4 regions of the Arthrobacter sp. AOP29-A2-19 genome follow, and region 2 is predicted to be linked to each of the others. Evidence: predicted binding sites of a transcription regulator. Region 2 holds the regulator's gene; each other region holds the start of a gene.
What was found. The regulator LexA, encoded in region 2, represses DNA repair genes until DNA is damaged. The targets are predictions, from matches to a motif close to TCGAACANNTGTTCGA.
Positions count from the first base shown of each region.

Region 1: AC3ZJJ_RS03050 (HNH endonuclease signature motif containing protein) is a predicted target of LexA. The motif match lies at 4,228-4,243, and genes of this name have one in related genera.
Region 3: ruvA (Holliday junction branch migration protein RuvA) is a predicted target of LexA. The motif match lies at 2,179-2,194, and genes of this name have one in related genera.
Region 4: AC3ZJJ_RS02950 (HNH endonuclease signature motif containing protein) is a predicted target of LexA. The motif match lies at 3,342-3,357, and genes of this name have one in related genera.

Region 1 covers NZ_CM176894.1:665,434-673,140, reverse strand. Annotated here, with positions in the region: gene AC3ZJJ_RS03065 (tyrosine-protein kinase domain-containing protein) at 1-1,260, shown strand, start outside; gene AC3ZJJ_RS03060 (UDP-glucose dehydrogenase family protein) at 1,299-2,639, shown strand; gene AC3ZJJ_RS03055 (hypothetical protein) at 2,806-3,822, opposite strand; gene AC3ZJJ_RS03050 (HNH endonuclease signature motif containing protein) at 4,257-5,750, shown strand; gene AC3ZJJ_RS03045 (malectin domain-containing carbohydrate-binding protein) at 5,896-7,707, opposite strand, start outside.
Region 2 covers NZ_CM176894.1:1,938,175-1,945,881, reverse strand. Annotated here, with positions in the region: gene miaA (tRNA (adenosine(37)-N6)-dimethylallyltransferase MiaA) at 1-285, shown strand, start outside; gene dapF (diaminopimelate epimerase) at 295-1,227, shown strand; gene AC3ZJJ_RS09010 (class I SAM-dependent methyltransferase) at 1,254-1,886, opposite strand; gene hflX (GTPase HflX) at 2,055-3,629, shown strand; gene AC3ZJJ_RS09000 (ATP-dependent DNA helicase) at 3,622-5,631, shown strand; gene lexA (transcriptional repressor LexA) at 5,691-6,413, opposite strand; gene AC3ZJJ_RS08990 (LysM peptidoglycan-binding domain-containing protein) at 6,702-7,163, shown strand; gene AC3ZJJ_RS08985 (histidinol-phosphate transaminase) at 7,253-7,707, shown strand, end outside.
Region 3 covers NZ_CM176894.1:1,411,069-1,418,775, reverse strand. Annotated here, with positions in the region: gene pdxT (pyridoxal 5'-phosphate synthase glutaminase subunit PdxT) at 85-786, shown strand; gene AC3ZJJ_RS06475 (YebC/PmpR family DNA-binding transcriptional regulator) at 789-1,544, shown strand; gene ruvC (crossover junction endodeoxyribonuclease RuvC) at 1,551-2,147, shown strand; gene ruvA (Holliday junction branch migration protein RuvA) at 2,249-2,875, shown strand; gene ruvB (Holliday junction branch migration DNA helicase RuvB) at 2,884-3,957, shown strand; gene yajC (preprotein translocase subunit YajC) at 4,120-4,587, shown strand; gene secD (protein translocase subunit SecD) at 4,671-6,404, shown strand; gene secF (protein translocase subunit SecF) at 6,397-7,386, shown strand; gene AC3ZJJ_RS06440 (RelA/SpoT family protein) at 7,664-7,707, shown strand, end outside.
Region 4 covers NZ_CM176894.1:631,738-639,444, forward strand. Annotated here, with positions in the region: gene AC3ZJJ_RS02945 (SH3 domain-containing protein) at 1-1,638, shown strand, start outside; gene AC3ZJJ_RS02950 (HNH endonuclease signature motif containing protein) at 1,736-3,328, opposite strand; gene AC3ZJJ_RS02955 (type II secretion system F family protein) at 3,606-4,499, opposite strand; gene AC3ZJJ_RS02960 (type II secretion system F family protein) at 4,510-5,448, opposite strand; gene AC3ZJJ_RS02965 (TadA family conjugal transfer-associated ATPase) at 5,460-7,016, opposite strand; gene AC3ZJJ_RS02970 (CpaE/TadZ family protein) at 7,013-7,707, opposite strand, start outside.

The DNA.
Region 1 (7,707 bases), 1.3 Mb from region 2:
ACCGAGACCATCCTGGAGCGGCAACAAAGCAGCCTGTTCATCCTGTCCCGGACGCACTCCTACGTGGGCATGGCAAGCACCCCCACGGTGCTGCAGCCGGCCATCGCGGAGTTGGGGCTGGACATGACCCCCAGCACGCTGGCCGAGCACGTCAACGCGTCCGTGGACTCCAACACCGTCCTGATCACGCTGGAGGTCACCGACGGCACGCCGCAGGGGGCGGCCGACCTGGCCACGGCGGTCTCGGAGAGCCTCGTGGCCGCCGTCGACGACGTCGAGGGCCTGTCCTCCGACGGCGACCCGCTGGTGTCCCTGACCGTCGTCACCCCCGCGACGCTCCCGGCGCTGCCGTCGCAGCCGAACGTCCCGCTCTCGCTGGGACTCGGCCTGCTGATCGGCCTGGCCGTGGGCATCCTCTCCATCTTCACCGCGGACGCCCTGGACAACCGTGTGCGCGGAAAGAAGGACCTGCTGCAGGTCACCGACGCGCCCGTATTGGGCGGCATCCCGTTCGACCGTGCCGCCACCAGGACTCCCATCCACGCGGCGGACGCGCTCCAAGGGCTCCGGGCGCAGTGCTTCCGCAAGATCCGCACCAACCTGCAGTTCGCGCAGTTCGACCGCCAGGTCAGTTCCGTCCTGGTCACGTCCTCCGTCGCGGACGAGGGCAAGAGCACGACGGCGGCCTCGCTGGCACTGGCGTTGGCGGACGAGGGCCACAGCGTGGTGCTCGTGGACGCCGACCTGCGCCGGCCGAGCATGGCCAAGTTTTTCGGCCTGCCGAACCGGACCGGACTGACCACGGCGCTGATGGGAGAGGAGGGCGTCGACGACCTGCTGCGGCCGCTGCCCGGCAACGCCCACCTGCGCGTCCTGACCACCGGGAAGGTGCCGCCCAACCCCAGCGAACTGCTGGCCAGCCAGGCCATGCGCCGACTGGTGGCCCACCTTGAGTCGGCATTCGACTACGTCGTTATCGACGCGCCTCCGCTGCTGTCGCTGACGGACGCCGCCATCCTGTCCCAGCAGGCCGGTGGCGTGGTGATGGTGGTCGGCAGCGGGCAGGTGCAGGCCGCCGAGCTGGAGGAGTCGATGTCCACGTTGCGGATCGCCAACGCCGAGCTCCTCGGCGTGGTGCTCAACCGGCTGCCGCGGCGCGGCCCGGACGCCGACCGCTACGGCTCGTACTACCTGGCCGAGGCCGCCTCAGCCGCCCCGGCGGCGAGGGCCGCCGAAGCCGACCAGCCCGCCGGCCTGTAGGCCACGGCGTCGGACCATCCGAACAGAAGGACTGACACATGCGTATTTCAGTGATCGGCTGCGGCTACCTCGGTGCCGTCCATGCCGCGAGCATGGCCAAGTTGGGGCACGACGTCGTCGGGATCGACGTCGACCGGCGCAAGATCGACGAGCTCGCCGCGGGCCGGGCGCCGTTTTTCGAGCCGGGACTGCCGGAACTCCTGGCCGAGGCGCAGGACACCGGCCGCCTGCGCTTCACCACGGACTTCGCAGAGGCGGCCTCGGCCGTCGTGCACTTTGTATGCGTGGGGACTCCGCAGCGCAAGGGCGAGTTCGCCGCGGACCTCGGATACGTGGAGGCGGCGTTCGGCGAGCTGGCCTGCCTGCTGAAGCCGGGCGACGTAGTCGTCGGCAAGTCCACTGTCCCCGTGGGGACCGCCGCACGCATGGCCGCGCTGCTGCGCGTCCGGGAGCCGGACGCCGTGCTGGCGTGGAATCCGGAGTTCCTGCGTGAGGGCCACGCCGTCCAGGACACCCTGATGCCGGACAGGTTTGTGTACGGGGTCCCGGACGGTCCCCTCGGCCGGGACGCCGTGGCGGCGCTGGACGAGGTCTATGCGGCCGCGCTTGCCGCGGGCACGCCACGCCTCGTGATGAACCTGGAGACCGCGGAACTGGTGAAGGCCGCCGCGAATTCGTTCCTGGCCACCAAGATCTCCTTCATCAACGCGATGGCGGAAGTCTGCGACGCCGCGGGCGGGGACGTCACGCTGCTGGCCGACGCCATCGGGCTGGACGAGAGGATCGGGCGCAAGTTCCTGAACGCCGGGCTGGGCTTCGGCGGCGGATGCCTGCCGAAGGACATCCGCGCGTTTATGGCGCGCGCCGGCGAGTTGGGGGCGGACCAGGCCCTGACGTTCCTGAAGGAGGTCGACTCCATCAACATGCGCCGGCGCACCCGCGTCGTCGAGATGGCACGCGAGCTGTGCGGGGGGTCGGTGATCGGGCGCAGGATCGCCGTCTTGGGGGCGGCGTTCAAGCCCGAGAGCGACGACGTCAGGGACTCCCCCGCGCTCAACGTCGCCGCGCAGCTCCAGTTGCAGGGCGCCACGGTGACCGTGACGGATCCGGAAGCGCTGGGGAACGCCGCGCGGCGTTTCCCGGAGCTGGGGTTCGAGGCGGATCTGGAGAGCGCGGTGCGCAACGCCCACGCCGTCCTGCTGCTGACGGAGTGGCGCCAGTACCGCGAGCTGGATCCTGTGTGGCTGGCCCAGCGGGTTGATCTGCCACTGATCCTCGACGCGAGGAACGTGCTGGATCCCGAGCGGTGGCGGGACGCGGGATGGACGTACCTCGCGCCGGGGCGGTCCCAGGTCCGTGCCGTGACACGCGTGGGCTGACCGCGGCACCCCGCCTGGCCCGCCGCCCCCGCCCGCCGTCCGTCGCCCGGGCTGCGGCAGGGGCGGGGTTGGGTTGGGTGCCATGGCCGGCCATCGCCCGGGCGGGGGCGGGGGCGGGGGCGGGGTTGGGCTGGGCTGGGTGCCGCGGCCCTCTGATATCCGGCTCCTATCCGGCCGAGACTTCCGGCAAGGGTGCCACCCTGCGGGTGCCGCCGCCCGCGACGTTCGTCTCCGTGTTGTTGGTGACAACGCGCAGCATGTTCTTCAGCTTTCCCCAATCGGCCTTCATTCGGGCGACCGCCGTGGCATTGGACTTGGGCTCCGCATAGATGGCCACGCCGCCTGAACGGTCCAGTACGTGCGCCCCGTAGTTCTGCAGCGCGCGGGCCAGCGCCTTGCCCTCGGGGCTGAGACCCAGCGAGTCGATCTTGACCGAGCCGGGCAGGGCGAACATCGTGCCCATGGGGATCGCACCGGCATACGTGCTGGCCGAGTTGCCGTCCTCGTCGTGCGCAGGCCACACCCCCGTCCCGCCGTTGACGCTCTTGAGCTGGTCGTTGTCGATGGCCATGGCGATGCTGTGTGGGATATTGAGGCTTGCCACTTCGTGGGCGCGGATGAGTCCGTGGAGCTGGCTGACGCCAGCCGCCCTCGTGCCTGCCTTGGTGCCCGTGCCCGTGATGTCGGTAGTCACCAGGTAGCCGGCCGACATGGTCGTGGTGGACGTCCGCTTGAGACCCCACAGTTCATAGGCGGTCTTGCCGTCGGGCTGGACGATCGTCATGTGCCCGTCCGTGCCCGTGGTCGTGGTCGCGCCGGAGGGCACACGCATGGATTGTCGCCAGTTCGCGTTGATGGAGACGGTCACGGTCGGATCACTGGCAGTGGCGCGGTAGACCGGGATCGACCAACTGTCGCGGTTGATGTTTGCGGAATGCTTCTGAAGGGCGACATTCCGCCGATCGGTGGCGGAACCGAAGATCGCGCCCGATCCGACGGAGGTGTTGGAGAATGCGCTGGAGCGGAACGGGTGGTTGAAGGCGATTCGCTTGGCGCTGACGGTGACGGCCGCCGGCACGGATGTGCCGACCTTCGTCGGGGCAGCGGCCGCCGAACCTCCCAGGCCCAAGACAAGCAGGGTTGCGGCGGCGGCCGCGGTGATGGTCGTCGTTTTGGTATTCACTTTTTGTGGCGTCCTTAGTAGTGATGACAAAGTCATCCCCCGGCACCCGGCAGCCCGCCCGGTAGGTCAGTCCGGTCGAGTGCGGCCCCCAGATGCCGAGACAAAGGTAACCGAAGTGGACGGCTTCACCTAGCCGAAGGAACAGCAAAACGGGTGTTGCTTTTGTGACGAGTGTGCTGCATGGGCACGTGGCGTCGATCCGGCTTAGGGTCGGCGCTTGAGTGCGACGCTTCAGGGCGGGGCTGGAGGTGGAGGTCGACGGGTCGGTCGGTTCGGGAACCACGCCTTCGGATGCGTTTCAAGAGAACGGCAACCGGATTGGAGTCACGTCCACGCTCGCGCGTCTTGTCCTCCACATGCCTCGCAAGCTGTCGTTCGTCCACCATCCCGGTTCCGGCCGCTTACTCGAACACACGTTCGATAAGACTGGGGGTATGGACTCCCCGACGCCAGACCACACGACCCAGGGACCGGACTTCCGGTCCCTGCGGGCGCTGGTCCGCGCCGGGATCGACGAGCTCCTCGCCCGCCCCGACAACCGGGACGAGCTCGCCGCGCTGCTCCCGACGATCGAGGACCTGCACCACGAGGTCCAGCGCGCCCAGCTCGTCGCGGCCCAGGCCGCGGACCGGGCGGGCATCGCCCTGATCGGCGCCCCCGGCGCCGGGCCGCGGCGCCCGGAGTACCGGTCCACGGCCGACTACCTCGCCCGGACCCTGCGGATCGGACGGGCCGAGGCCCGCACCCGGCTCGAGGTCGCCACCGCGGTCCTGCCCGCCCGGTCCCTGACCGGGGAGCCCGTCGCGCCCCGCCACCGCGCGGCGGCCGCGGCCCTCGACGCCGGAACCCTGTCGCTGGGCACGGCCGCGCTGCTGGTCCGGGCGCTGGACCGGGTCCGCCCGGCCGCCCGGCAGCTGCCCGGCGGGGGCCACCGCGAACTCGAGGCCATGGAAGCGAACCTCGTCGCCACCGCCGGGCAGGCCGGACCGGAGACCGTGCGCAAGGTCGCCGAGGTCTGGGAGCTGCGCCTGGACCAGGACGGGCGCGAGCCCTCCGAGGAGACCAAAACCCAGCTCCAGGGGCTCTTCGACTGCGGGCGCCGGTTCGGGCTGCGCGCGTTCCGGCTGTTCATGGACGACGCCCAGGCCGAGCGGCTCCTCGCCGCCGTCTCCCCGGCCGCGAACCCCCGCACCGGCCCCCGCCCCGACCCCGCCGCACCCGGCGCCGCCTGCCCCGGAACCGGGCGAGACCTCAACGCGATGACCCTTGACGGGGAGGCGGTCCCGGCCCCCATGGACCCGCGGACGAGGGCGCAGAAGCTCCTCGACGGGCTCGTCGGCGCGCTCGGCGTCGCCCTGTCCACGAACCGGCTGCCCCGCAACGGCGGGAACCGCCCCCAGGTCATGGTCACCATCGACCACCAGACCCTCCTGGACCAGCTCGCCCCCACCGCGGCCGGGCCCTCCGGGGCCGGGCCGACCGGAGCGCGGCGTTCCGAGGCCGTGCACGGCGGGACCATCCACCCGCGGCACGTCCGCCGGATCGCGTGCGACGCGGACCTGATCCCGGTCGTCCTCGGCGGGGACGGGCAGGTGCTCGACGCCGGCCGCGCCGAGCGGCTGTTCACCGAGGACCAGCGCCGGATCCTCTACGCCCGGGACCGCGGCTGCACCGCGCCCGGGTGCGCGGCCCCGGCCGACGGGTGCGAGGCCCACCACGTGTGGTGGTGGTCCCGCGGCGGGCCGACCGACATCGACAACGGGGCGCTCGCTTGCGCGTTCCACCACCACCTCGCGCACGCCGGGGACTGGGAGATCGAGGTGATCCGCGGGGTCCCGTACTGGATCCCGCCGGCCCACGCGGACCCGTCACGGCGCCCGCTGCGCAACACCTACTTCCACCCCGAACCCAGCCACGCCCCCTGCTAACCGGACGCGCCCCGGCACGCCCCTGACCCAGGGCCCGGGACCGCACACGGGCGGGGCGCCGATCCAAACGAACCGGCGCCCCGCCGCCCACTACCTCTTGCTTGCCTACCTGTCGCCCCAACAAGTGCGCCTGCGCTGTCGGACGTTAGGTCGGCGGACCCACGCGAACAACCTCGATGGCGCCGACCGATGCCTCGTCGATCGTGGACCCGAAAGCGAGGTTCAGTTCGCCATCTTCAACAACAACGTCACGGCTCTCGACACGCGCCGCCGCAGTTCCTGCCACCGCTCCGATGTCGAGCCCCGAGACGGCAGCTTTGCCACTCTCGATGTCGACGCTGAACACGCGCTTCCCCGCGCCGCCCGGAGCCCAGGCGAGACTTCCGTGCCAGATTTCCGCAAAGTGAAGCCGAACCCTGTAGGTTCCGGCCGGTACGGGGATCGCGTAGGCGAACGACGCCCCGCTGCGCTCGTCCAGATACAGGGCGTCTGCGTCGGTTCCCGCAATAGCGGTAACTGCGGGGTTCGTGAAGGACTTCCCTCCGGTGCCGAACGTGTCCGCCTGCCATTGAGTCCCCGCGACGACCACCGCGGGACCGCCGGCGTTGATACGGATCGCCTCAGCGTCCGGCTCCTCCGGCTCCGGGTCCGGGTCCGGGACAACCACCGGATCGTCGAGGTTCTCGCCCGTGACGGTGATCCAGTTGACCTTCGTGTTGGTTCCGGTGGGAACCAGCGTCAACCGGCCGTCGGACACGTCCACCGTGACGGCGACGGTCTTGAACGGCTGCGTTGCGCTGGGGACAAACGGCTCCATGGTCGGCTCCCCCTCGACCGAGACCGCGTGTGTGGAGTTGAGGTAGTTGGCGTCCCCGACGGACAATTCCACAGTGTAGGTGCCGTTGGCGAGGGCGCGTTCCCACACCCCGTCGACGACGCCGGCCCTGGTTCCGGCCTGCATGTGCATGGTGGTCTGCAGCAGCGGGTTTCCGGCGGGGTAGGTGATGCCGTTCAGTGCCGAGGCGCGGTAGACCGCGCCTTGGCGGTCCGCCGGGATCCCGCCGACCAGCCATCCGTGGCCGTCGCCATCGAATGCGCCACCGGAGTCGGGGATCCACCCTTCGATGGTCCCGAAGTCGGCCGGCTGGAAGCTGTACTTCGCCACGGGTGCCGTTGCCGGGACCTCGTCCAGGGCCGCGCCCTTGATGGAGACCCAGTTGATCTTCGTGTTGGTGCCCGTGCTGGTCAGCGTCAGCTTCCCGTCGGAGACCGTGACCTGGCGCGACCCCGTCTGGAACGGCGTCGCCCCGGTCGGGACGAAGGACTGGATCACCGGCTGACCCTCGGCCGCGATGCCGTGGACCGAGTCGAGGTAGGCGGAGTCGCCCACCGAGACTCCGACGAGATAGGTGCCGTTGGGCACCGCGTGTTCCCACGTCGCCGAGGCGAGCGCGGCCGTCGGCCCCATGTGGAGGTATCCCTGCAGCAGCGGCTCGTTCAGCGGGTAGTTGATGCCCGCCGTGGCCGCGGCCCGGTGCCTCGCGTAGGCCGTCAGGTTGACGGGCGAACCGCCGGAGAGCCATCCGCTGCCGCGGCCGGCGTCGTAGGGCAACCCGCTGTCCGCGAGCCAGCCCGCCGGCGTCGCGCTGGCCGAGGTCTGGAAGTTGACCTTGACCTGCGCGCCGTCCGTGGGATCGTCGCCCACCGCATCGGGAACCGGCACCACGTCGACGAAGCCGATCTTCGTGTTGGTCCCGCCGACGGCGTCGATGGTCAGGCGGCCGTCGCTCACGGCCACCCGCCCGGTGGCCGACGTCGAGCGCGCAGGGTTCCCGGGAGCCCCGGTGGGGACGAAGCGGCTGATCACCGGCTGGCCCTCGATGTTGATGGAGTGCTCGCCGGGCAGCGCCTGGAACGTTGGTTCGCCGACCCCGACCGTGACGTCGTAGACCCCGTC
Region 2 (7,707 bases):
CGGATGGTGCGCGGGGGGTTGCTGGAGGAGGTCAGGGAGCTGGATGCACGGGGCCTGCGCTCGGGCAAGACGGCCGCGCGCGCCATCGGGTACGCGCAGTTCCTCGAGGTGCTGGACGGGCTGGCCTCCACCGAAGAGGCCGCCGAACGCACCGTGGTCGCGACGCGGCAGTTCGCGCGCCGACAACTGACCTGGTTCCGCGCGGACCATCGCGTGAACTGGCTGGACGCCGCCTCCACGGGACTGGCGTACGAGGCCGAACGGATGGTTGCCGACGCCCATTAGGCTTGGAACATGAGCATCGACAACGCCGCCCAGCCGAACGCCCTCGCGGGACTGGCCTTCGCCAAGGGCCACGGGACGGGCAACGACTTTGTCCTGATCGCCGACCCCGACGGCACCCGCTTCCTCGCACCCGCCGACGTCGCCTTCCTGTGCGACCGGCATCGCGGCATTGGTGGCGACGGCCTCATCCGTGCCGTGAGGTCGGAGACGCTGCCCGAGGGCCTGGCCCTGTTGGAGTCCGATCCCCGCGCCGAGTGGTTCATGGACTATCGCAACGGGGACGGCTCGCTATCGGAGATGTGCGGCAACGGAGTGCGTGTCTTCGTCCACTTCCTCATCGCGGAGGGCCTCGTCACCCTGGCCGACGGGGAGGCGCTGACCATCGGCACACGGGCAGGCATCAAGACGGTGGCACGCTCCGCCGACGGCTATGCGGTGGACATGGGGCCGTGGGAGTTCGCTTCGCCCACGCTGGCGGAGGAGCGAGCCCTCGACGCGCTGGTGGAGACCGATGGCCTCGAGGTGGCCCGGCCCGCCCTGAGCATCAGCATGGGCAACCCCCACACCGTCGTGGCGCTATCGGAGGCCTCCGAACTCGAGCAGGCGGAGCTGCACCGGGCGCCGCGCGTGGATCCCGTCCCGGAGCACGGAACCAACGTCGAGTTCGTGGTTCCCTCCGAGCCGCTGGTCGACGCCGGAGTCGGCGGCATCCGGATGCGGGTGCACGAGCGCGGCGTGGGGGAGACGCTGTCCTGCGGGACCGGGGCGTGCGCGGCCGTTGTGGCGACGCGGCACTGGGCGGGCGGAGCGGTCGCGGACCGCTGGGACGTACAGGTTCCCGGGGGTGTGGTGGGCGTCCGCTTCATTACCGCGCCGGACGGGCGCGAGCACGTGGAACTCAGCGGGCCCGCCGCGATCGTCGCCCGCGGAACGCTCGCCTAGGACCGCAGGTCAACCAGTCGACTTGTCTACTGGTCTGTGCTGGTCGCGACAGGAGGCCGGGCAACGCGCAGCAGCCTGAAGGACTTGGACGTGGATGCGCGTTCGACCGCCCACTCGGCCGGCAGCTGGTCCCTCAGCCATGCCTGGAGCGAGTCCGAGCCAAGGTTCTTCTGCACCACCAGCCATGCCACCCCGCCGGGGGCCAGGCGGGGCAGCCACTGGAGGAGGATCGCGTGCAACTCCTCCTTGCCGACCCGGATCGGGGGATTGGACCAGATGGTCGCAAACTCCAGATCCGCCGGCACGGAGTCCGGCGTGCCCGCCACGACGTTCCCCAAGCCCAGGAGTCCGGCGTTCTCACGCGTCAGTTCGATGCTGCGCTCGTTGACGTCGACGGCGTACACGGTGGCCCCTGGCGACTGCAGCGCAAGACTCAGGGCGATGGGGCCCCAGCCGCAGCCGATGTCCAAGAGCGCGCCGTGCCCGGCGGGGGCCGGCGCGCCGGCCAGCAGGACCGCGGTGCCCTTGTCCACGCCGTCGGGGCTGAAGATCCCGCCGGAAGTCACCACAGTGCGGTCGGCGCCGCCAAGGCGCACCGTGACGGTCTTGCGCTTGAGCGGTGTGGACGGCTGTGCGCTGAAATAGTGGTCGGAACCCATGCAGGCAGGTTAACCGCCACCGCTGTTCCGCGGGAAATCCGCGGGGATGCCGAGCTGTGCCGGAAGGGCGCGCGAGAGGGCGACCCGTCCGTTCGCCCACCGGGGAACCATGGTCCAAATGACGGGGGTGGGGACTATTCTGGAAGGAACAATCCGCCAAAGGGGAACATGACCAATTTGAACCAGCCCAACCCGCAGGACCACGGCCTGAACGAGGACGAGATCCAGTCCGTGATCGACCGTATCCTGGCCGCGGACAACGCGGCCGCGAAGAAGTCCGCGGGCAAGCCCTCCGGCGGCGCCGACGGCGCGTTGTCGGGAGGCCGGGCACAGGCGCTGGGCTTGACCGGGCGCGAGCATTCGGAGTTCGACGGCGACCAGCGGGACCTTGAGGAGAGGCGCGCACTCCGCCGCGTTGCCGGCCTGTCCACCGAGCTGGAGGACGTCAGCGAGGTCGAGTACCGGCAGCTGCGCCTGGAGCGCGTGGTTCTCGCCGGCATCTGGACCGAGGGGACAGCCGCGGACGCGGAGAACTCGCTGCGCGAACTCGCGGCGCTGGCCGAGACGGCGGGCTCGGAGGTGCTGGACGGTGTGATCCAGCGGCGCCTGAAGCCGGACCCGGGAACGTTCCTCGGATCCGGCAAGGCACTCGAGCTCAAGGAGATCGTCGCCGCGACCGGTGCCGACACCGTCGTTGTGGACTCGGAACTCTCGCCGTCCCAGCGGCGCGGACTCGAGGACATCGTCAAGGTGAAGGTCATCGACCGGACCGCACTGATTCTGGACATCTTCGCGCAGCACGCGCAGAGCCGCGAAGGCAAGGCGCAGGTTGAGTTGGCCCAGCTCGAGTACCTGCTCCCGAGGCTCCGCGGCTGGGGCGAGTCCATGTCCCGGCAGGCTGGCGGTCGCGTCGGCGCGGCGGGCGGCGGCATCGGTTCCCGTGGCCCCGGCGAGACCAAGATCGAGCTGGACCGGCGGCGCATCCGCACGCGCATGGCCAAGCTGCGCCGCGAGATCACCGCCATGAAGCCGGCGCGGGAAACCAAGCGGGCCAACAGGAAGCGCAACACCGTTCCGTCCGTGGCCATTGCGGGCTACACCAACGCCGGCAAGTCGTCGTTGCTGAACCGGCTGACCGACGCGGGCGTCCTGGTGGAAAACGCGCTGTTCGCCACCCTGGACCCCACCGTCCGCAAGACGGAGACCGCCGATGGGCTGGGCTACACGCTGGCCGACACCGTCGGGTTCGTCCGCTCGCTGCCGACGCAACTCATCGAGGCGTTCCGCTCCACGCTGGAGGAGGTCGCCGACTCGGACCTCATCCTGCACGTGGTCGACGCGTCGCACCCGGACCCGGAAGGCCAGATCCACGCCGTCCGGCAGGTCTTCACCGAGGTGGATGCGCAGAACGTCCCCGAGATCATCGTCCTCAACAAGGCCGACATCGCCGACCCCTTTATTGTGGAGCGAATCCGCCAGCGCGAGCCCCGCCACGTCGTCGTTTCGGCACGAACCGGGGACGGCATACCGGAACTGCTGCGCATGATCAGCGAGTCGATCCCTCGGCCGGACGTGCGTCTGGAGCTCCTTGTGCCCTACGAGCGCGGCGACGTCGTCAACCGCCTCCACGGCTCGGACGCGGAAATCCTGGAAACCGAGCACGTGGAGCACGGAACAAGGATGGTCGTCAAGGTCCGCGAGGGCCTGGCGGCCGAACTGGAGCAGTTCGCCGTCCATGGCTGAGGTCGACGACGTTCTTGGACTTCTCGATGCTGCCGTCGAGGGAATGGGCGGACAGAACCGACCCGGACAGCACCAAATGGCGCAGAAGGTGTGCGAATCCCTCGAATCCGGCAAGCACCTTCTGGTGCAGGCCGGGACGGGCACCGGCAAGTCGCTCGCCTACCTGGTTCCCGCGATCGCCCACGCCCTCGAGTCGGACAAGCCCGTCGTCGTCTCGACCGCGACCCTTGCGCTCCAGGCCCAGATCGTAGGCAGGGACGTGCCGCGGCTGCTGAAGCAGCTGGGGCCACACCTTCCTCGGCCGGTCGACGTCGCGCTCGCCAAGGGGCGCGGCAACTACGTCTGCAAGTACAAGCTGGGTGGCGGGTATCCCGACGAGGACGAGGGCGCGCTCTTCTCCCTCGGCGACGACGGCGCGGCGAGGCCGCTGACGGCCGGGGCCGGCCCCGGCAGCGCGTTGGGCCAGGAGGTCGTCCGCCTGCGCGAATGGGCCGAGGACACGGAGTCCGGCGACCGGGACGACCTGGTCCCGGGTGTGAGCGACCGCGCCTGGCGGCAGGTCTCGGTCACGGCCATGGATTGCCTGGGGGCACAGAAGTGCCCCATGGCGGAGGAGTGCTTCAGCGAACTGGCGCGCAAAAAGGCGGCGGACGCCGACATCGTCATCACCAACCACGCCATGCTCGCGGTCGCCGCCTTCGAGGGTCTGGCCGTGCTTCCCGAATTCGATACCGTCATCATCGACGAGGCCCACGAACTCCAGGACCGTGTAACGAGTTCGGTGACGCGCCCACTGTCCGTCGCCCTCGTTAGTGCCGCCGCCTCCGCCGCCCGGAAGCACTGCGCCGTCAGCGTGGAGGCCCTCAACCAGGCTGGCAGGGCGCTCCAGCGCAGCCTCGAGGGAGTCCCCACCGGGCTGATGCCCTCCGGGCTCAACGCGGAGCAGGCCGCCTCCGTGGCGCAAGTCAGGGAGGCCGCTCGCGTGGCCCTCTCCGACTCGAAGCCCGCGCCCAACGAGACGGTCGACGGGGGTCGGCAGATGGCCCGCTCGCAGCTGGTCTACCTCGTCGAGCAATGCGACCGCTTCGAGTCCGCCCAGGACTCGCGGGAGGTCCTGTGGGCGTCCCGCCCCGGTGCCTTCACGCCCGGCCAAGGGTTCGTTCAGCCGGACGAATCGACACCGGCAACGCTCAACGTCGCGCCGCTGTCCGTGGCGGGACGCCTGCGGGAGGGGCTTTTCGAGGGTCGTACCGTGGTCCTGACATCGGCAACGCTGGCCATCGGGGCGGCCTTCGAACCCGTGGCCGGCTCGCTGGGCCTCCTGGGCGACGGTGCGCCGACGTGGACGGGGGTCGACGTGGGGAGCCCGTTCGACTATCCGCGCCAGGGAATGCTGTACGTCGCCAAACACCTGCCCAAGCCCTCCCGCAACGTCTCGCCCGAGGCGCTCGCGGAACTGGGCGACCTGATCCGCGCGGCCGGAGGCGGAACGCTTGCCCTCTTCTCGTCCCGTCGGGCGGCGGAGGAGGCCGCCGAGGCCCTGCGACCGGTCCTCGAGCAGGAGATCCTCTGCCAGGGAGAGTCGGGGATGGCCTCCCTGGTCAAGCGGTTCGGCGAAGAACGGGACACGTGCCTGTTCGGCACCATGACCCTTTGGCAGGGCGTCGATGTCCCGGGGCCCGCCTGCCGCCTGGTCGTGATCGACCGCATTCCCTTCCCGCGCCCGGACGATCCCTTGTCCACGGCCCGGAGCCGGGACGTGGCGCGTCACGGGGGGAACGGATTTATGGCGGTCTCCGCGAGCCACGCGGCGGTCCGGCTGGCCCAGGGTGCGGGAAGGCTCATCCGGTCGACGGCGGACAAGGGAGTGGTGGCCGTGCTCGATTCCCGGCTGGCCACCGAGCGCTATGGGAGTTTCCTGCGCGCGTCGCTGCCGCCGATGTGGGCCACGACAGACAAGAAGACGGTGCTGGGCGCCCTGGAGCGGCTAGCCGGCTCCTAGGCAAGCGCCCAACGGGTCCCCGCCGCCGGTACGCCGGCGGGCAGGGCCCGCTCCCCGGGCTAGAGGGAACGCATCACCGAGACGACCTTGCCCATGATCGTGGCGTGGTCGCCGAGTATCGGTTCGTACTGGCGGTTCTGGGGGAGGAGCCACGTGTGCCCGTCCCGCTGGCGGAACGTCTTGACCGTCGCCTCGTCGTCCAGCAGGGCGGCCACGATGTCGCCGTTCTGGGCGTTCTGCTGGCGGCGCACAACGACCCAGTCTCCGTCGCAGATGGCAGCCTCCACCATCGAGTCGCCGCTGACCTTGAGCATAAACAGTTCCCCGTGGCCGACGAGCTGGCGCGGCAGCGGCATTACGTCCTCGATGGTCTGGTCGGCCAGGATGGGCCCGCCCGCGGCGATGCGCCCCACCAGCGGCACCATGGCGGTGTCCGCGGACGTGCTCAGCTCGGAAACGGGCATGCCGTTGATCGCGGTCAGGTCGGCCTCGCCCGAGGCCGACTCCGTTTTGGCCCCTTCGCTGAGCGTCAGCGGCATCAGGATCTCCATGGCCCTCGGCCGGCGAGGATCCCTGCGTATGTAGCCGAGCTTCTCGAGCTGCGCCAACTGGTGCGTGACACTGGAAAGGCTGGCCAGGCCCACCGTGTCGCCAATCTCGCGCATGGACGGGGGATACCCGTGCGAGGCCACGGCGCGCTGGATGGTTTCGAGGATTTTCTTCTGCCGGATGGTGAGGCTCTTCGGCGCCTTTTTCGGCGCCGGATTCTCCGCTGTGCTCATGCTGTACCCCATCCTCGTTGTCCCGTCGCTGCGGGAGAGTTGCGCATTCTGTCGGTGGCCGGTGGTGTAGTCGATCCCACTGGCGGCTTATCTCAACGCTAGTGGAACGGGTACCTCTTTCAAAGGTTTGTTCGAACGTGTCTCGACATTCATCGTCTAGGCATGCTAAAACTGGAGAAGTAAAATTCGAAGATGCGTTCGAATGAAAGTTTCGAAGCCAAGAACTTCGAACACGGACGGATTCGAACCCCCGCATGCTGGGGGCCGAAGCAATCAGAAAGGCACGTCATGGTTCAGATCGCGCTCCCCGCAACTGTTCGCCCCGCGGCACGCCCCCATAGCGCCGGCTCCGCCGCACGGTCCGCGGTGGCCGTCCCCCATCTCCGCATCGTCGGCGCGGACGCCGAGCCCTCGTCGGGGCACACCACCGACGTTCCACGGCGTGTGCACCTGACGCGCCGCGGCCGTTTCCTGCTGATCGGGCTTCCGGTCATGCTGGGGGCCACGGCCCTCCTGGTGTTGCTTGGCGTCTTCACCGCGCCCGCCATGGCAGCCGGAGCCGGTGCGGCATCGCCCGTCGACGCCGCGGCGGTGACCGTCGTGGAGGGCGAGACGCTCTGGGCGCTGGCAGCCGAATTCGCGCCGCACCGCGACCCGCGAGAGATCATCGCGGAGATCGTCGAACTGAACAACCTTTCCGGCCCAACGCTGGTTCCCGGTCAGGAACTGTTCGTCCCGTCCGGTCGGTAGGGCCGCGCCAGGAGCGCGCCGCGCCGGCGAATGTTACCCGTGGACCGACGCGATTGGGGCGCCGATCGGTGCCGCACTAGAATTGTCCGGTGAGTGATCAGCTTAAGCGCCTGGCCAGACTGCCGCTTCGGGACAACCTCAGGGGACTCGAGCCGTACGGTGCCCCGCAGCTTGACGTGCCGATCCTGCTCAACGTCAATGAGAACACCCATCCCGTGCCCCCCGAGGTCAGTGCCGCGATCGCGGCCGATGTCGCGGCCTGCGCCCCGGGGCTCAACCGGTACCCCGACCGCGAGTTCACCGAACTGCGGCAGCGCCTTGCCGACTATCTCGGGCACGGGCTGACGGCCGACCACGTTTGGGCCGCCAACGGATCCAACGAAGTGCTGCAACACATTCTCCAGGCGTTCGGCGGCCCAGGCCGCATCGCCATGGGCTTTCCTCCCACCTATTCGATGTACCCGCTGCTGGCCAGCGGGACCGACACCGCTTACGTCCGGGGTGTCCGTTCCGAGGACTTCGGCCTCTCGGCGGAGTCGGCCGC
Region 3 (7,707 bases), 530 kb from region 2:
GCGGCGGCGCGGAAATCGCGGGAACGGATTCCGTAGGTTTAGTCTGGAGGGTCCCCACTACGAGTTCCGCGCATCCGCGGCACACTGCCCGGCGCCGCCGGGGGAAAGCGACGTCGAGTGCCCAAGATTGGAGTCCTGGCCCTCCAGGGAGACTTCCGCGAACACGTGGCCGCGCTGGCGGCCGGAGGCGCCTCCGCGGTGCCCGTCAGGCGGCCGGAGGAGTTGGAGGGGCTCGCCGGGCTGGTCCTGCCCGGCGGGGAGTCCACGGCCATCGACAAGCTCGCCCGGGCGTTCGGAGTCGCCGAGCCGCTGAAGCGCAAGATCGCCGAAGGGCTGCCCGTGTACGGTTCGTGCGCCGGCATGATCCTTCTGGCGAACGAACTGGCCGATCCGGCCACCGACCGCGACGGCAACCCGCAGCAGACCTTCGGCGGGATCGACATGGTGGTGCGGCGCAACGCGTTCGGCCGCCAGGTCGACTCGTTCGAGACGGACCTTGACTTCGCCGAGCTGGACCGGCTCCCGGGGGTGCCGTCCGGGGAATCGGCGGACCCGGTCCACGCCGTCTTCATCCGCGCGCCGTGGGTCGAACGCGTCGGTCCGGACGTCGAGGTCCTGGCCTCCGTCAACGTTCCGCCGGGCCACGGGGCGCCGTCGACCGACGGGGTCGCTAGAATTGTCGCAGTTCGTTCGGGGATGCTGCTGGCCACCTCCTTCCATCCGGAAGTGACGGGGGAGCGCCGCATCCACAAACTATTCATCCAGATGATCAGGGGAGAAGCGTAAGCATGTCGGGCCACTCCAAATGGGCAACCACCAAACACAAGAAGGCCGTCATCGACGGCCGGCGCGCCAAGGCGTTCGCCAAGCTGATCAAGAACATCGAGGTGGCGGCCCGCGCCGGCGGCGCCGACATGTCCGGCAACCCGGCGCTTGAGGTCGCGGTCGCGAAGGCCAAGAAGACGTCCGTGCCCAACGACAACATCGACCGCGCCGTCAAGCGCGGCGCGGGCCTGACCGGCGAGTCGATCGACTACCAGGAGATCATCTACGAGGCGCGGGGGCCGCAGGGTTCCGCGCTCCTCATCGAGTGCCTCACCGACAACAAGAACCGGGCGGCCTCCGAAGTGCGCGTGGCCGTCACCCGCAACGGAGGCACGATCGCGGACCCCGGCTCCGTCAGCTACCTCTTCGCACGCAAGGGCGTCGTCGGCCTCCCCAAGAAGGAGCTGACCGAGGACGACGTGCTGATGGCCGTGCTGGACGCCGGCGCCGAAGAGGTCAAGGAGTCGGGCGAGTCCTTCGAGGTCCACGTCGAACCGCACGACCTCCGCGCCGTCGTCTCCGCGCTGGACGAGGCCGGCATCGAGTACGAATCGGACGAGGTCGAGTTCGTTCCCTCTATGCAGGTTGAGCTGGACGCCGACGCCGCGCGCAAGTTCCTGAGGCTCGCCGAGGCGCTCGAGGAGCTGGACGACGTCCAGAACGTGTACTCGAACGCCGACATCGGCCCCGAGGTCATGGCCGAGCTCGAGGACGACTAGGCCGTCGTGGCGCTCCGCGTCGTCGGCGTCGATCCCGGACTCACCCGCTGCGGCCTGGCCGTGGTGGACATCGAACCGAACCGGCGCGCCACGCTGGTGGACGTGACGGTGGTCGGCACATCGCCGGAGAGCCACCTCGACATGCGGCTACTGGCCATCGCGGAGGCCATCGACGACTGGCTGGACCGGTTCAAGCCGGACGTTATGGCCGTCGAGCGGGTCTTCAGCCAGCTCAACGTCAGCAGCGTGATGGGAACGGCCCAGGCCTCCGGCATCGTCATCGTCTCCGCGGCGCGCCGGGGCATTCCCGTGGCGATGCACACGCCGACCGAGGTCAAGGCGGCCGTGACCGGAAGCGGCCAGGCGGACAAGGCCGCCGTTGGCAAGATGGTGGCGAAGATCCTGCGCCTGGACGCGCCGCCGAGGCCCGCGGACGCGGCCGACGCCGCCGCGCTGGCCATCACCCACGGGTGGCGCGGGGCGGCCCCGGGAATGCAGGCCTCGCACTCGGTCGCCGGGGGCTCCAGCGGCCTGACGCCGGCACAGCGCGCCTGGGCCGCCGCGGAGGCGAATTCCCGCCGCGGCTCCGGCCCGCGTCGCTAGGCCGAAACCGCGCCCCGCCCGGGTAGTCTGTTCGTAGATATGTTCGGATACGCCAGTCGGCGCGCTCCGGACGCCGTACGACGCCGGAGGTTGGCAAGAGCATGATCAGTTCCCTGAGCGGCGTGGTCCGCCACGTTGGACCCAACAGCGCCGTCGTCGAGGTCTCCGGCTTCGGGATGCTGGTCCAGGCCACACCGCAGACGCTCTCGACGCTGCACATCGGCCGCGACGCCGTGGTCCACACGTCCATGGTGGTGCGCGAGGAGTCGATGACGCTGTTCGGCTTCGCCGACGCGGGCGAGCGGGAGGTCTTCGAGACACTCCTTTCCGTCGCCGGCATCGGCCCCCGCTTGGCCTTGGCCATCCTGGCCGTCCACAGCCCCGAGGACGTCCGGGTCGCCGCGTCGTCCGGGGACGCCAAGGCGTTCACCCGCGTTCCGGGCGTGGGCCCCAAGGGTGCCCAGCGGATCGTGCTCGAGCTCGCCGGAAAGCTCGTCCCGACGGGGGAGGCGGGGGGCCAGGCGGCCCCCGCGTCCTCCGGGCCCGCCTGGAAGGGGCAGGTCCTTGAGGCGCTCACCGGCCTGGGTTGGTCGGAGAAGGACGCCGTGAAGGCGGTCGACGCCTCCGCCGAGGCCATGCCGGACGTTGTCGCCGGCGGCAACGTGGGCGACATCCTGCGCGCCGTGCTGCGGGACCTGGGCCGCGGCGCGGCGCGGACCGGAAGGTAGGAGCCCGCATGGCCGAGAACGCACCGCTGACGGCGGCGGGCAGCGAGCCGGAGGAGCGCGCCATCGAGGCGGCGCTGCGCCCCAAGAACCTGCACGACTTCGTGGGCCAGCACCGCGTCCGCAAACAGCTCTCGCTTGTGCTGGAGGCCGCGCGCATCCGTGAACGGACGGCGGACCACGTCCTGCTGTCCGGGCCCCCCGGACTGGGCAAGACCACGCTGGCCATGATCATTGCCGCGGAGATGAACGCCCCGCTGCGGATCAGTTCGGGCCCCGCGATCCAGCACGCCGGCGACCTGGCCGCCATCCTCTCCTCGCTGACGGAGGGCGAGGTGCTGTTCCTCGACGAGATCCACCGCATGAGCCGGCCCGCCGAGGAGATGCTCTACATGGCCATGGAGGACTTCCGCGTGGACATCGTGGTCGGCAAGGGCGCGGGCGCCACGGCCATCCCGCTGGAGCTCCCGCCCTTCACGCTGGTGGGCGCGACGACCCGCGCCGGCCTGCTCCCGGGACCGCTGCGGGACCGGTTCGGCTTCACGGGACACCTGGAGTTCTACTCCACCGAGGAGCTCGAGCTGGTACTGCGCCGCTCCGCCATGCTGATGGACCTGCGCGTGAACTCGGCTGCCTTCTCGGAGATCGCCTCCCGGTCGCGCGGGACGCCACGCATCTCCAACCGCCTCCTGCGCCGAGTCCGCGACTGGGCGCTGGTCCACTCGATCGAGCACATCGACGCGCGGGCGGCCTCGGCGGCGCTGGACATGTACGAGGTGGACGAGCGGGGGCTGGACCGCCTGGACCGCTCGGTGTTGCATGCGCTGTGCACAAAGTTCGGCGGCGGCCCGGTCGGCCTGTCCACGCTGGCCATCGCCGTCGGCGAGGAGACGGAGACCGTGGAGACGGTGGCCGAGCCGTACCTGGTGCGGGAGGGACTGCTGGGCCGGACGCCGCGCGGACGCATCGCGATGCCCGCGGCGTGGGAGCACCTCGGCCTGGCGATGCCGCCGGACGCCTTTCTGGCGGGGCAGCCGACGGTGGTGTTCGGCGACGCGGTCGGCCCCGGCGGCACGGACTCCTGACCGGCCGTCCCGCGCCCGCCGCAGTGGATGGCACCGCGGACGGCCGTTGCGGCGGTCACAAAAGGTTCAGGATGCGGCTATACAATGGGGTCTTGCCCCCAGGCGACGCGCTCCATGCGCCGGTTGCCCACATCCAGCGAGAACAGAAACAGGTAGCCACTTTTGACCACCACGGTACTGGCCCAAAGCACGCAACCCGCCGCCTCGGGTTTTGACCCGATGACGCTGATCCTCCTGGCGGCGTTCGCGTTCCTCATCTTCATGATGTTCCGCGGCCGCAAGAAGGCCAAGAAGCAGCAGGAGGAGCTGCAGTCCGGCCTCCAGCCGGGAGCCGAGGTCATGACCCAGTTCGGCCTCTACGGAACCGTCGTGTCCATCGACACCGACGAGAACAAGATCGTCCTGGAGATTTCCCCGGGCAACACCGCCACCGTCCACTCGCAGGCCGTCGCGCGTGTTGTTCCCCTGGCCGGGGCCCCGGTGGACGAGGCTCCCGCCGCCGATCCGGCGCCCGTCGTCGACGCGGCACCGCAGGCGGACTCCACGAGCGCCGCGCCGAACGCGTTGCACGAAGAGACGCCCGAAGAGACCCTGCGCCGCCTCGACGGGGACGCCAAGAACAAGGAATAGCCGGCCCGGCGCCCGCCGCCACGCGGCGGGCGCGGTCGTGCCCTGCGATGCCCCGACGGGTGTCTTGAGAAGAAAGTCCCGCGATGTCATCAAATGGCCCAATCAGGCACGCCCGCCGCGCCCTGCTGTGGCTCGGAGCGCTCCTGGTTGTCTGCAGCGCAGTCCTCGTCACCGGGGTCGCCACCGGCAACTCCACGTTCTCACCCAAGCTCGCGCTCGACCTGGAGGGCGGCACCCAGATGATCCTGGCGCCCAAGGTCCAGGGCGGCGCGGCGGCCACGCAGGACCAGTTGGACCAGGCGGTGGAGATCATCCGCCAGCGCGTCGACGGTTCCGGCGTGTCCGAGGCCGAGATCACCACCCAGTCCGGACGCAACGTGGTGGTGTCCATGCCGGGCACCCCGGACGCGAAGACGCGGGAACTGATCCAGGCCTCCGCAAACATGGAGTTCCGCCCGGTCATCGTCGCCGGGCCCTTCGCCGCGACCCCCGAGGCCGACCGCACGCCGAAGGCCGACCTGCCGAAGCCGACCGCCGAGCCGGAGAACGCCTCGGACACGAATTGGATCGACGCCAAGCTGATGCAGCAGTTCGAGGCGTACGACTGCGCGACCGAACTCGCCGACCGCTCGGAGACCACCAGCGACCCCGAAAAGCCTATGATCGCGTGTGATCCCGGCACGGGTTCCAAGTACATCCTCGGCCCGGTCGAAATCCCCGGCACGGACATCGCCGACGCGGGCTTCGGCATGCAGCGCGGGCAGCAGGGCTTCACCACCGGACAGTGGGAGGTCACCCTCGAATTCAACGCCGAGGGCGCCGCGAAGTTCAGCGAGGTCACGCAGCGCATCGTCGGAATGTCGGGCGCTCAGAACCAGTTCGCCATCGTCCTTGACGGCATCATCGTCTCGGCGCCGACGACGAACAACGTCATCGCGGATGGCAAGGCGTCCATTACCGGATCCTTCACGGAGGAGTCGTCCCAGGCCCTCGCCGAGCAGCTCAAGTACGGCGCGCTGCCCATCAGCTTCGAAATCCAAAGCGAGCAGCAGATCTCGGCGACGCTGGGTTCCGAACAGCTCAAGATGGGCCTCATCGCCGGCCTGATCGGGCTGGGCCTCGTCGCCATCTACTCCTTCTTCCAGTACCGCCTCCTTGGCCTGGTCACGATGGCGTCCCTTGTGGTCGCCGGCATCCTGACGTACCTCGCGATCGTGCTGCTGGGTTGGGCGCAGAACTACCGCCTCTCGCTTGCGGGCATCGCCGGCATCATCGTGGCGATCGGCCTCACCGCCGACTCGTTCATCGTCTACTTCGAGCGCATCCGCGACGAGCTCCGCGACGGCCGCTCCCTGCCCTCCGCGGTGGAGACCGGCTGGAAGCGCGCCAAGCGGACCGTCGTCGCCTCCAAGGCCGTCAACCTGCTGGCCGCCGTCGTCCTCTACGTCGTCGCCGTGGGCAACGTCCGCGGGTTCGCGTTCACCCTCGGCCTGACCGCCATTGCCGACCTCATCGTGGTGTTCCTGTTCACCCACCCCGTCCTGCAGTACCTCTCGCGAACCAAGTTCTTCGGCGAGGGGCACCGGCTGTCCGGCCTCGACCCGTCCCTGCTCGGTGTGGAGCCGCTCTACAAGGGCGCGGGACAGGTCAGGCGCTTCAACACGGAGGCCGCCGCGGGCCGCCCGAAGCGCAACGCGTCATCCGCCCAGGAGGCCGCGCGGCGCCAGACGATCGCCGAGCGCCGCAAGGCGTCGCAGGGCGCTTCAGCAACACCCTCCTCGACGAACGAACCGATGAAGGAATCCGACAATGCCTAATCTCGCCACATGGGGCAACGAGCTCTACACCGGCAAGCGCTCCTACCCCTTCGTCGGGTTGCGCCGCATCTGGTTCGCCATCGCCGCCGCTCTTGTCCTCCTGTCGGTCGTCGTCCCGCTGGTCAAGGGCGGCTTCAACCTCGGCATCGAATTCAGCGGCGGCTCCGAGTTCACGGTCTCCCAGGTCGCCAACACCGAGGTCTCCGTCGGAGAGGAGGCCGTGCTGGCCGTGGTCCCCGACCACGAGCCGCGCGTCACCAACATCGCCGCGAACACCATGCGCGTCCAGACGGACCAGCTCGGCGGCGACCAGACGCTGGAGGTCGCGGAATCCCTGGCCAGCGCCTACGGCGTCACGAAGGACCAGGTCACCTCGACCTTCGTCGGCCCCTCCTGGGGCCAGGACGTGTCGAAGCAGGCGCTGCTCGGCCTGATCGTCTTTGTGGTGCTGGTGGCGCTGCTGATGGCGTTCTACTTCCGCACCTGGAAGATGTCGCTCGCCGCGATCATCGGCCTCTTCACCGTGGTCGTGGTCACCGCGGGCATCTACGCGTTGTCCGACTTCGAGGTCACTCCCTCGGCCATTATCGGGTTCCTGACCATCCTCAGCTACTCGCTCTACGACACCGTGGTGGTCTTCGACAAGATCCGCGAGAACACCGCCAACCTCTTCGACCAGCACAAGCGCACGTTCGCGGAGCTGGTGAACCTCGCCATCAACCAGACGCTCGTCCGGTCCATCAACACGTCCGTCGTGGCGGTCCTGCCGGTGGGATCCATCCTCTTCATCGGCGCCTTCCTCCTCGGCGCAGGCACCCTGCGCGACCTCGCGCTGGCCCTGTTCGTCGGCATCATCGTGGGAACGCTGTGCACGATCTTCGTGCAAGCCCCCCTCTACGTGGTGCTGCGGGCGCGCGAGCCCGAGGTCCAGCGCCACAACAAGCGCGTCCTCGAGCGCCGCGAGGCGGCCGTCGCCGTCTAGCGCGTGCGCTGGTGGAGGGGATCGGGGCGCCGCCCCGGTCCCCTTTTGCTCTGTCCGGGCACCCTGAACACACGCGGTGCCCGCTTGCTATAACCTTGGTTTACCGTAGTTCCACAGCCGGTTCCCGCGGACGCGAGCCCACCGTGCACGCGCCCGGAAAGCGGCCGGGGCACGGCCGCAACCGAGAGGAGCCGCCTTGGCTGAGCAGCCCATCAATGCCGCTCCCGGGTCCCCCGTGCCGTCCGACAGGCTGGCTCCGGGTCGCCGCGAGCGGGCCATGTCGCGCCTGGCGCGCCTCGCCGGGCGGAACACCTCCGGCCA
Region 4 (7,707 bases), 1.3 Mb from region 2:
GACAACGGGCGCAAGATCTACACCGCTTACATCCACATGTGGTCCGCAACCACCCACGTCAAGGTCGGCCAGTTGGTGACGGCGGGGCAGCAGATCAGCAAGGTCGGCAACTCCGGGCCTTCCACCGCTCCCCACCTGCACTTCGAAGTGTGGACCGGCGCACTGTTCAACTCGGCCATCGATCCTGTCGCCTTTATGAACGGCAAGGGCGTCAGCATCAAGGCCGATGCGTATCTGGTGTACTCGTTCCCGACTCCGATCAGCTGCACCTACTACTCCAACAAGGCCACGTCGCTCAAGGCCACCCCGTACTCGACGTCGGCAACCCTGAGCACCGTCGCCAGGGGCGCCGCGCTGACGTCCAAGCCGGGAACCCTCACCAACGGCTACGTGCCCGTCACCATCGGCGGGGTCTTCGGTTGGATCGACCGATACGCCTTGAACCCCGGCAAGGTCACGCTCGCACCGGTGGCCGACACCGTGGTCCCCACGACGACGGTCGCGGCGCTGAAGAACACGAAGTACACCACAACGGCCGCGTTGAACCTGCGCTCGCGCGCCATCTACGGTGCGATCGTCAAGACGATGACCTCCGGCTCCTCGGTGACCGCCACCGGCGTCGTGACCACGGACAAGAAGTGGTACCAGGTCAAGCACGGGACGACCACGGGTTGGGCATCGGCGGCCTACCTCAAGGCCGTTGTTGTGAAGCCGGCCCCCGCCCCTGTGGTCACGCCGCCGGCCACCAAGACCGTGGCCGCCCTGAAGAGCAAGGCCCACACCGTCACGGTGAACCTGAACCTCCGCAAGACGGCCAAGACCGGCGCCGTCCTGAAGACGATGCCCGCCAACTCCGCCGTGACGACTACGGGACTCGTCACGACCGACTCCAAGTGGTACCAGGTCAAGTCGGGAACCGTCACGGGCTGGGTTGACGCCTCCTACCTGAAGGCCGTTCCGGTCAAGGCTCCCGTGGTGACCGCGCCGAAGACCAAGACGGTCGCCGCGCTGAAGAACAAGTCCCACACGGTCAACACGAACCTGAACCTGAGGCAGACCGCGGTCTCCGGCAAGATCCTGACGATCCTGAAGCGGAACTCGAAGGTCGTCACCACCGGGCTCGTCACCGTGGATTCCAAGTGGGCCCAGGTGAAGTCCGGCACCAAGACCGGATGGACCCTGTCCTCCGCCCTCAAGGCAACGCCGGCCAAGGCGACGACCAAGACGGTCGCCTCGCTCAAGAACAAGGCGCTCACTGTCACCACGAATCTGAACCTTCGGCAGTCCGCCGTCACCGGCAAGGTCCTCGTGACGCTGAAGAAGAACTCGACGGTGACCTCCACGGGCGTCGTCACGCTCGACTCGAAGTGGTACCAGGTCAAGGCGGGGACGCGGACGGGCTGGACCCTGGCATCCGCGCTCAAGGCCAAGCCGGCGGCAGCCACTCCCGTGAAGGCGACGACGAAGAAGGCGACAACCAACGTCAACATGCGCAAGGGCGCCGGTTCGTCCTTCGCGGTCGTGGTGGTCGTGAAGAAGGGCCAGACGGTGACACTGACCGGAAAGAAGTCCGGTCCCTGGGTCCAGATCAAGCTGGGCGCAAAGACGGGCTGGGTCAGCGCCAGCTACCTGAAGTAGGGCACACGCGCGGGTGATTGGCATCAGCCGCACCGCGTGAATCGATGGGGAGAGTGGCCGCGGCCGCTCTCCCCATCGCCACGTCCCGGGCGTGGCGTCACGAGATCAGCGCTGCCTGGATGTTCGGCCGGAAGTAGGTGTTGCGGAGCCTCGGGCGCCTCGGGTCCACGTGTGCGGGTGGACTCCAGTAGACGGTGCCGCCGTTGATTTCGACGTCCCAGCCTCCCTCGTGGATGAGGTGGTGGTGGGAACCGCAGACGAGCAGGCCGGAGTCGACGTTCGTCAGACCGCCTAGGGACCAGGGAGTCAGGTGGTGCGCCTCTGTGAGGGACCCAGGCACTGTGCAGCCCGGACCGGTGCATCCGCCATCGCGCGCGATGAGCGCCTTGCGCTGCTCTACGCTGAACAGGCGTTGCGAGCGCCCCAGACTGAGGACGGCGTTGTCGCTGCCCAAGACGATCGGGATGATGTCGGCGTCGCAGGCGATTCTTCTGATGGTGGAGGGGTTGATGGGGCCTTGGTACGTGGCTTCAGCCGTGCCCACGCTGCTCTCGGTGATCTGGCCGAGCAGCGTTTGGTAGTCGATGGTGACCATGACCTGGGGGCGAAGGCCGCCAGTGGAGGGAAGTCGGTTGGTTGACAAGGCAATGCGTGCCGCGTTGACGATGCCGTCGAGCGACTTTTGGGGGAGCGATCGCTGGTCGAAGTCCTCAGTGGTGGCCGACTCGGGACCCTCCTGGCCGTCGTCGGATGCATCAGCCTCCGGCCGGGCCGACTCGTTGGCATCGAAGCCAGAATGTGAGCCATGTGCGCTTCGCGCCCGGGGATTTGTTTCCGTGGCGGCAACGGTCTTGAGGACTTCGTGTTGGGCGTTGTCTGCATTCAAGAGATATTGGTGCAGCCCGAACTTGCGGCCCTTGTAGAAGAGTCCTTGGATCTCCTGCTTGACCGCGTCCGTCGGTTCCGTGCCGTCCTGGTCGATGTGCGCCTCCCACCGGTCAACGCACGCTCGAACCAACTCCGGGTCCCCCTGTGCGGCCGTCTCGGCCAGGTTGGATTCCATCACGGCCAGCTCGAGGCGGCCGCCGGCTGAGCGTTGCCGTGCCGCGGGAGTCACCTTGCGCAGTGCCCGCACGGCAAGCATCGCGGTCTCGACCGCGACCGATCCGTCGGCTACCGCTCTTGCCAAGACGGGAAATGCCGGGGCAGTCGGTTCCCCGGTGAGCGACCGGTCGGGGAGCAACGCGGTCGCGGCGTCGAGCCTGCGCCGGGCCGTTGCGCGCGTGACGTGGAGGACCGCGCGCATGAAGTCGGACGTGTCCCGATACGGGGAACGCGCCTCGCCGGCGGCCGCGGGCATCCCCACTCCGGAGACGTTGGCGCGATCCGCGAGCTGGGCTGCCACGATCTGAGCCCGCTCAGCGGCTCGCGCCAATCGCTCCACCGCGAGCAGTGCCGCGGCGGCCTCGGGCGGACTCAGAGAGCTGCCCTGCATGCCGCTCGCCAAATCGGACGCCGTCTCGCCAAGATCGTCGAACCGGGAGGCGAGGGCGGCCGCCGTCGTCGCCGAGAACATGGATTCGTGCGCGAGATCCGCCGTGGACAACGGAGGGTTAGCGTCGAGGGAACGGACGGCGCCGAAGCGTTCGCCGTCGTCGCATCCCCTCGCCACCGCTGGTTCCCAGTCCATGGACCAATTCTCCTAGAACATGCGTTCTAGGAACTCGATGATCCGCTGAATGTGGACAGCCGCTGCCCGCAGAGGCTTGTGGAGGGCAAGTGCGTCAAGGCGACGTGCGGGCCGATGCAATCTCGCGGTGACGCACCCGGTAAACGACCAACCACGGGCCGGGAAGAGCTTGAAAGGCGGCCCCGGTCAATTAGGGGCACGGTCCGGGGCCGCCAGCTTGGTCCCCCCGACGTCGCAATCCAGCGACGCCACAGGGAAGTATCGTGACCGACCAACGTCAGCCGAAGATTCCGCTCTTCATGATGTTGATGGCCGCGGGGCCCAAGATCACGATGAACAGGGTCGGGAAGATGAAGACCAGCAGGGGGAACAGGATCTTGACCGGCAGCTTCATGGCCGTCTCCTCGGCCCGCTGGCGCCGCTTGATGCGCATCTGGCCGGCTTGGGTCCGCAACACCCGCGCGATGCCGATCCCGTACTTGTCCGCCTGAACGACGGCCCGGACAAACGACTTGAGGTCGCCGACGGTGGAGCGGTCCGCCATGGCGGCGTAGGCCTCGCGGCGGGAGCGGCCGACCTGCATCTCCTGCAGAGTCCGCCCCATCTCCTCGGCCAGGGGACCTTGGCCCCCGGCGGCCACACGCGCCATGGCGGATTCCAGGCCCAGCCCCGCCTCGACCGAGATCAACAGCTGGTCCAGGGTGTTCGGCAGCTCCAGTTGGATGGCCTGCTGCCGCTTGATGCCGGCGTTGTAGGCCAGGAGATCCGGCAGGAAATAGCCGAAGGCGGCCATCGCGACGCCCAGCACAAAGATCCCCGTGCCCGGATTGGACGAGAACATCAGGAGCCCCAGCAGTGCGCCGGCAAGCGCCAGAAGCGGCTTCATCATGAGCACACGGTCCAGCGGCCACGAGGCCGGGCGGCCAGCCGTCGCCAAGAGACGGTCCACTTTGGCCGAGTAGCTGCCCGGCGTCAGCCGCCTGGCCAACGCGGCGAACTCGTTGTCTCCGCTGCTCCTGATTTCCTCGCCCGGCGCGATGGCGGATCTCGAGAGGTTGCGCCGCACCAGCACCAGCTGATTGCGGTCGACCGAGACCAGACCCCACACCAGGAACGACAGCGGCAGCACCACAAGGGCGATGGACATCCATCCGACGACTGCGATTTCCATGGTCTTCCCCCTAGAACTTGATCTTGACCATGCGGCTCATCCAGAAGGAGCCGATCGCCATCATGATGCCGCCCACCACAAGCATCCCGATGCCCAGTGGGTGGCTGAAAAGTGTGCCAATATACGTCGGGTTCATCACGAACATCAGCCCGCTGATGCCGAAGGGCAGGCCGACCAGAATGTAGGCGGAAAACTTTCCCTCCGCGGACAGCGCCCGCACCTGCCCCTTGATCTGAGAGCGCTCGCGGATGGTCTCGCCCACCTGGTCCAGCACCACGGCCAGGTCGCCGCCGACCTCGCGGTTGATCTGGATGGCCTCAGCCACCCAGGAGAAGTCCTCGGACTGCATCCGCGCGGCGGTCTGCATCATGGTTTGCTCCGCGTCGCGCCCGACGCGGGACTCGTTCACGATGCGTCCCAGCTCCTCGGCCATCGGCGACTCGAATTCCTGCGCCGCCCCGTCGAGGGCGCGCATCACGGAGTGTCCGGCCCGCAGACTGCCGGAGACGGTCATGATCATGTCCGGCAGTTGATCCTCGAACTTGGTCCGACGCCGGTCGGCACGCACTTGGAGGAACGCCCACGCCCCGGCGGGCGTCAGAACAACGAAGAGCACTGCAAGACCGGCTCCTCCGATGAGCAACCCCACGACGCCGGCGGCAAGGGCGGCCGATCCGACCAGGACCAGGAACTCGGCAGGATCCTGCTTGAGGCCGGCGGCCTGGAGGGCGTCCCGACCGAATGGACCACCCGTCGTCGCGGTGGCGTTCCGTTGCACGGCCTTCACCGTTGCGCCGCTGAAGCGGCTCAGCAGCGACGGCGACTGGAGGGCGGCGTCGCCCATCCGGCGTCGTTCGATGGGCACCTCGGAGCTCGCCGGCCTCAGCACCACCAGGACCAGCAACAGCATGGCGCCCAATCCGGCAAACAGGCCGGCGGCGAGCAGCATCCCCTCCACGGCTACCAGCGCCCCTTGCTGGAGCTGGCCTGCGCCGCCGAGCCGCCGGCGCCGGATGCGCCCGGAGCCCCGAAAATGCCCGGGGGAAGCTTCACGCCGACCTCGTGGAAGTGGTCCAGGAACCGCGGACGGACGCCGGTCGGAATCGGTTTGCCGAGGAATCGTCCCTGCGGATCCATGCCCGCCGAGTAGTCGAAAAGGAAGGCGTCCTGAAGCGTGACCACGTCGCCCTCCATACCCTGAACCTCGGTCAGGTGGGTCACGCGGCGGGTGCCGTCGCGCAGCCGGGTGAGGTGGACAATCAGGTGCACCGCGGAGGCGACCTGTTCACGGATGGCCCGCAACGGCAGGTCCATGCCGGCCATCAGGACCAGGGTCTCGAGACGGGCGACGGCGTCGCGAGGAGTGTTCGCGTGGACCGTGGAAATCGAGCCGTCGTGGCCCGTGTTCATGGCCTGCAGCATGTCCAGCGATTCGCCGCCGCGGACCTCGCCCACCACGATGCGGTCTGGGCGCATGCGCAGCGAGTTCCTGACCAGGTCGCGGATCGTGACCGCGCCCTTGCCCTCGATGTTGGCCGGACGGCTCTCCAGCCGGACCACGTGGTCCTGCTGCAGCTGCAGCTCAACGGCGTCCTCGATGGTGACGATGCGCTCGTCCATCGGGATGAAGCTGGACAACACGTTGAGCAGCGTCGTTTTGCCGGTGCCCGTGCCGCCCGAGACGATGATGTTGAGCCGCGCCTTGACGCATGCCTCCAGCAGGTGGGCCATGTCCGGCGTCAGCGTCCCGAACTCGATGAGGTTCCGCACCGTGAGCGGGTCCTTGGAGAACTTCCGGATGGTGATCGAGGGCCCGTTCACGGCCAACGGCGGGATGATCGCGTTCACGCGGCTGCCGTCAGTCAGGCGGGCGTCGACCAGCGGCGAGGATTCGTCGATGCGCCGTCCCACCTTGGACACGATGCGTTCGATCACGCGGCGCAGTTGGTCCTCGGAGCTGAAGGTGGCGTCGGTCGCCTCGAGTTTTCCGTTGCGCTCCACGTAGATCTGGTCGCGTCGGTTGACCATGATCTCGCTGATCTCCGGGTCGTCCAGCATGCGCTGGATCGGGCCCAGTCCCAAGACCTCGTCGCCGATGTCGCGGATGAGCCGGCGGCGTTCCTCGGGGGAGAGCGGCACCTGTTCCGCGTCGATCACCTGGCTGAGTTCGTCGCGGGCCAGCTTGCGCAGTTGTTCCTCGGTCAGCGAGGGATCGGTGATGCGCGCACCCAGGCGCTCGAAGAGCGCCTCGGCCGCGCGGGCCTTGAGTCCGCCGAGCGCGTCGACGCTCCCTCGGCGTGCGGACGACGGCGGAGCTGGCGGCGCGTCCGGGAACGCGCCGAAGTCGGCGTCGGACGAGGGCGCGACGTCGATTCCGTCGCCGTCGAAGGCGGCAGCGGCCGGGACGGTGTCCACCGGGGCCGAGGCCACGGCGTCGTCCGGGATCCCACCGGAAGGCTTCGTCGCGATGTCGGGCGCGCCGCGGCGCGCTGCCGTGAGGCGGCTGGCGAGGTTCATCGGACCACTTCCCTGCGGTGGATCTTGCGGCTGTTGGTGGTTTGCTCCGCGTCGAAGCGGTGCGCAAGCTTGCTGAGGCCGCGCGCGGCGGCGTCGTGCGACCGGTCGGTCAGGAGCGGGGTTCCCTTGTTGGTGCTCAGCGGAACCGCGCGGGATCGGGGGACGACGGCGTCCACCGGAACCCCGATCGAGGCCTCGACGTCCTGCACCGTGAGGCCGCTGCGCCGGTCCGCGAAGTTCAGCACCACGTGCCGGCCCTGCGGGATGAGCTGCAGTTCGCGGAGGACGCCGAACCCTGTGTTCAGTCCGCGGATACTGGGCACGTCCATGCCGCAGACCCACACTGCGTCCGTCGCCTGTTCGAGCGCCGCGAGCAGGTGCTCACCGAGGCCCGGCGCGGTGTCGAGAACCACGTACTGGAACTCCGCCGCGAGCTGGTTGATCAGGACGGCGATCTGTTCCGGCCGGATCAGGTCGGCGTCGGCAGGGCTTTTCGGCCCGCAGAGCGCGTAGACGCCGGTGTCATCGACCGTGAGGAAGGCCTTAAGGACCATCGAGTCCTGGGCGGCAGCCCCGAAGACGGCGTCGGTGATGGTGTGCTCCGGGTCCAGGTTCAGGGCGCTGGCGACGTCGCCGAACTGCAGGTCCAGGTCCACGATGACCACCCCCATGGGCGCGTTCTTGGCCAGCC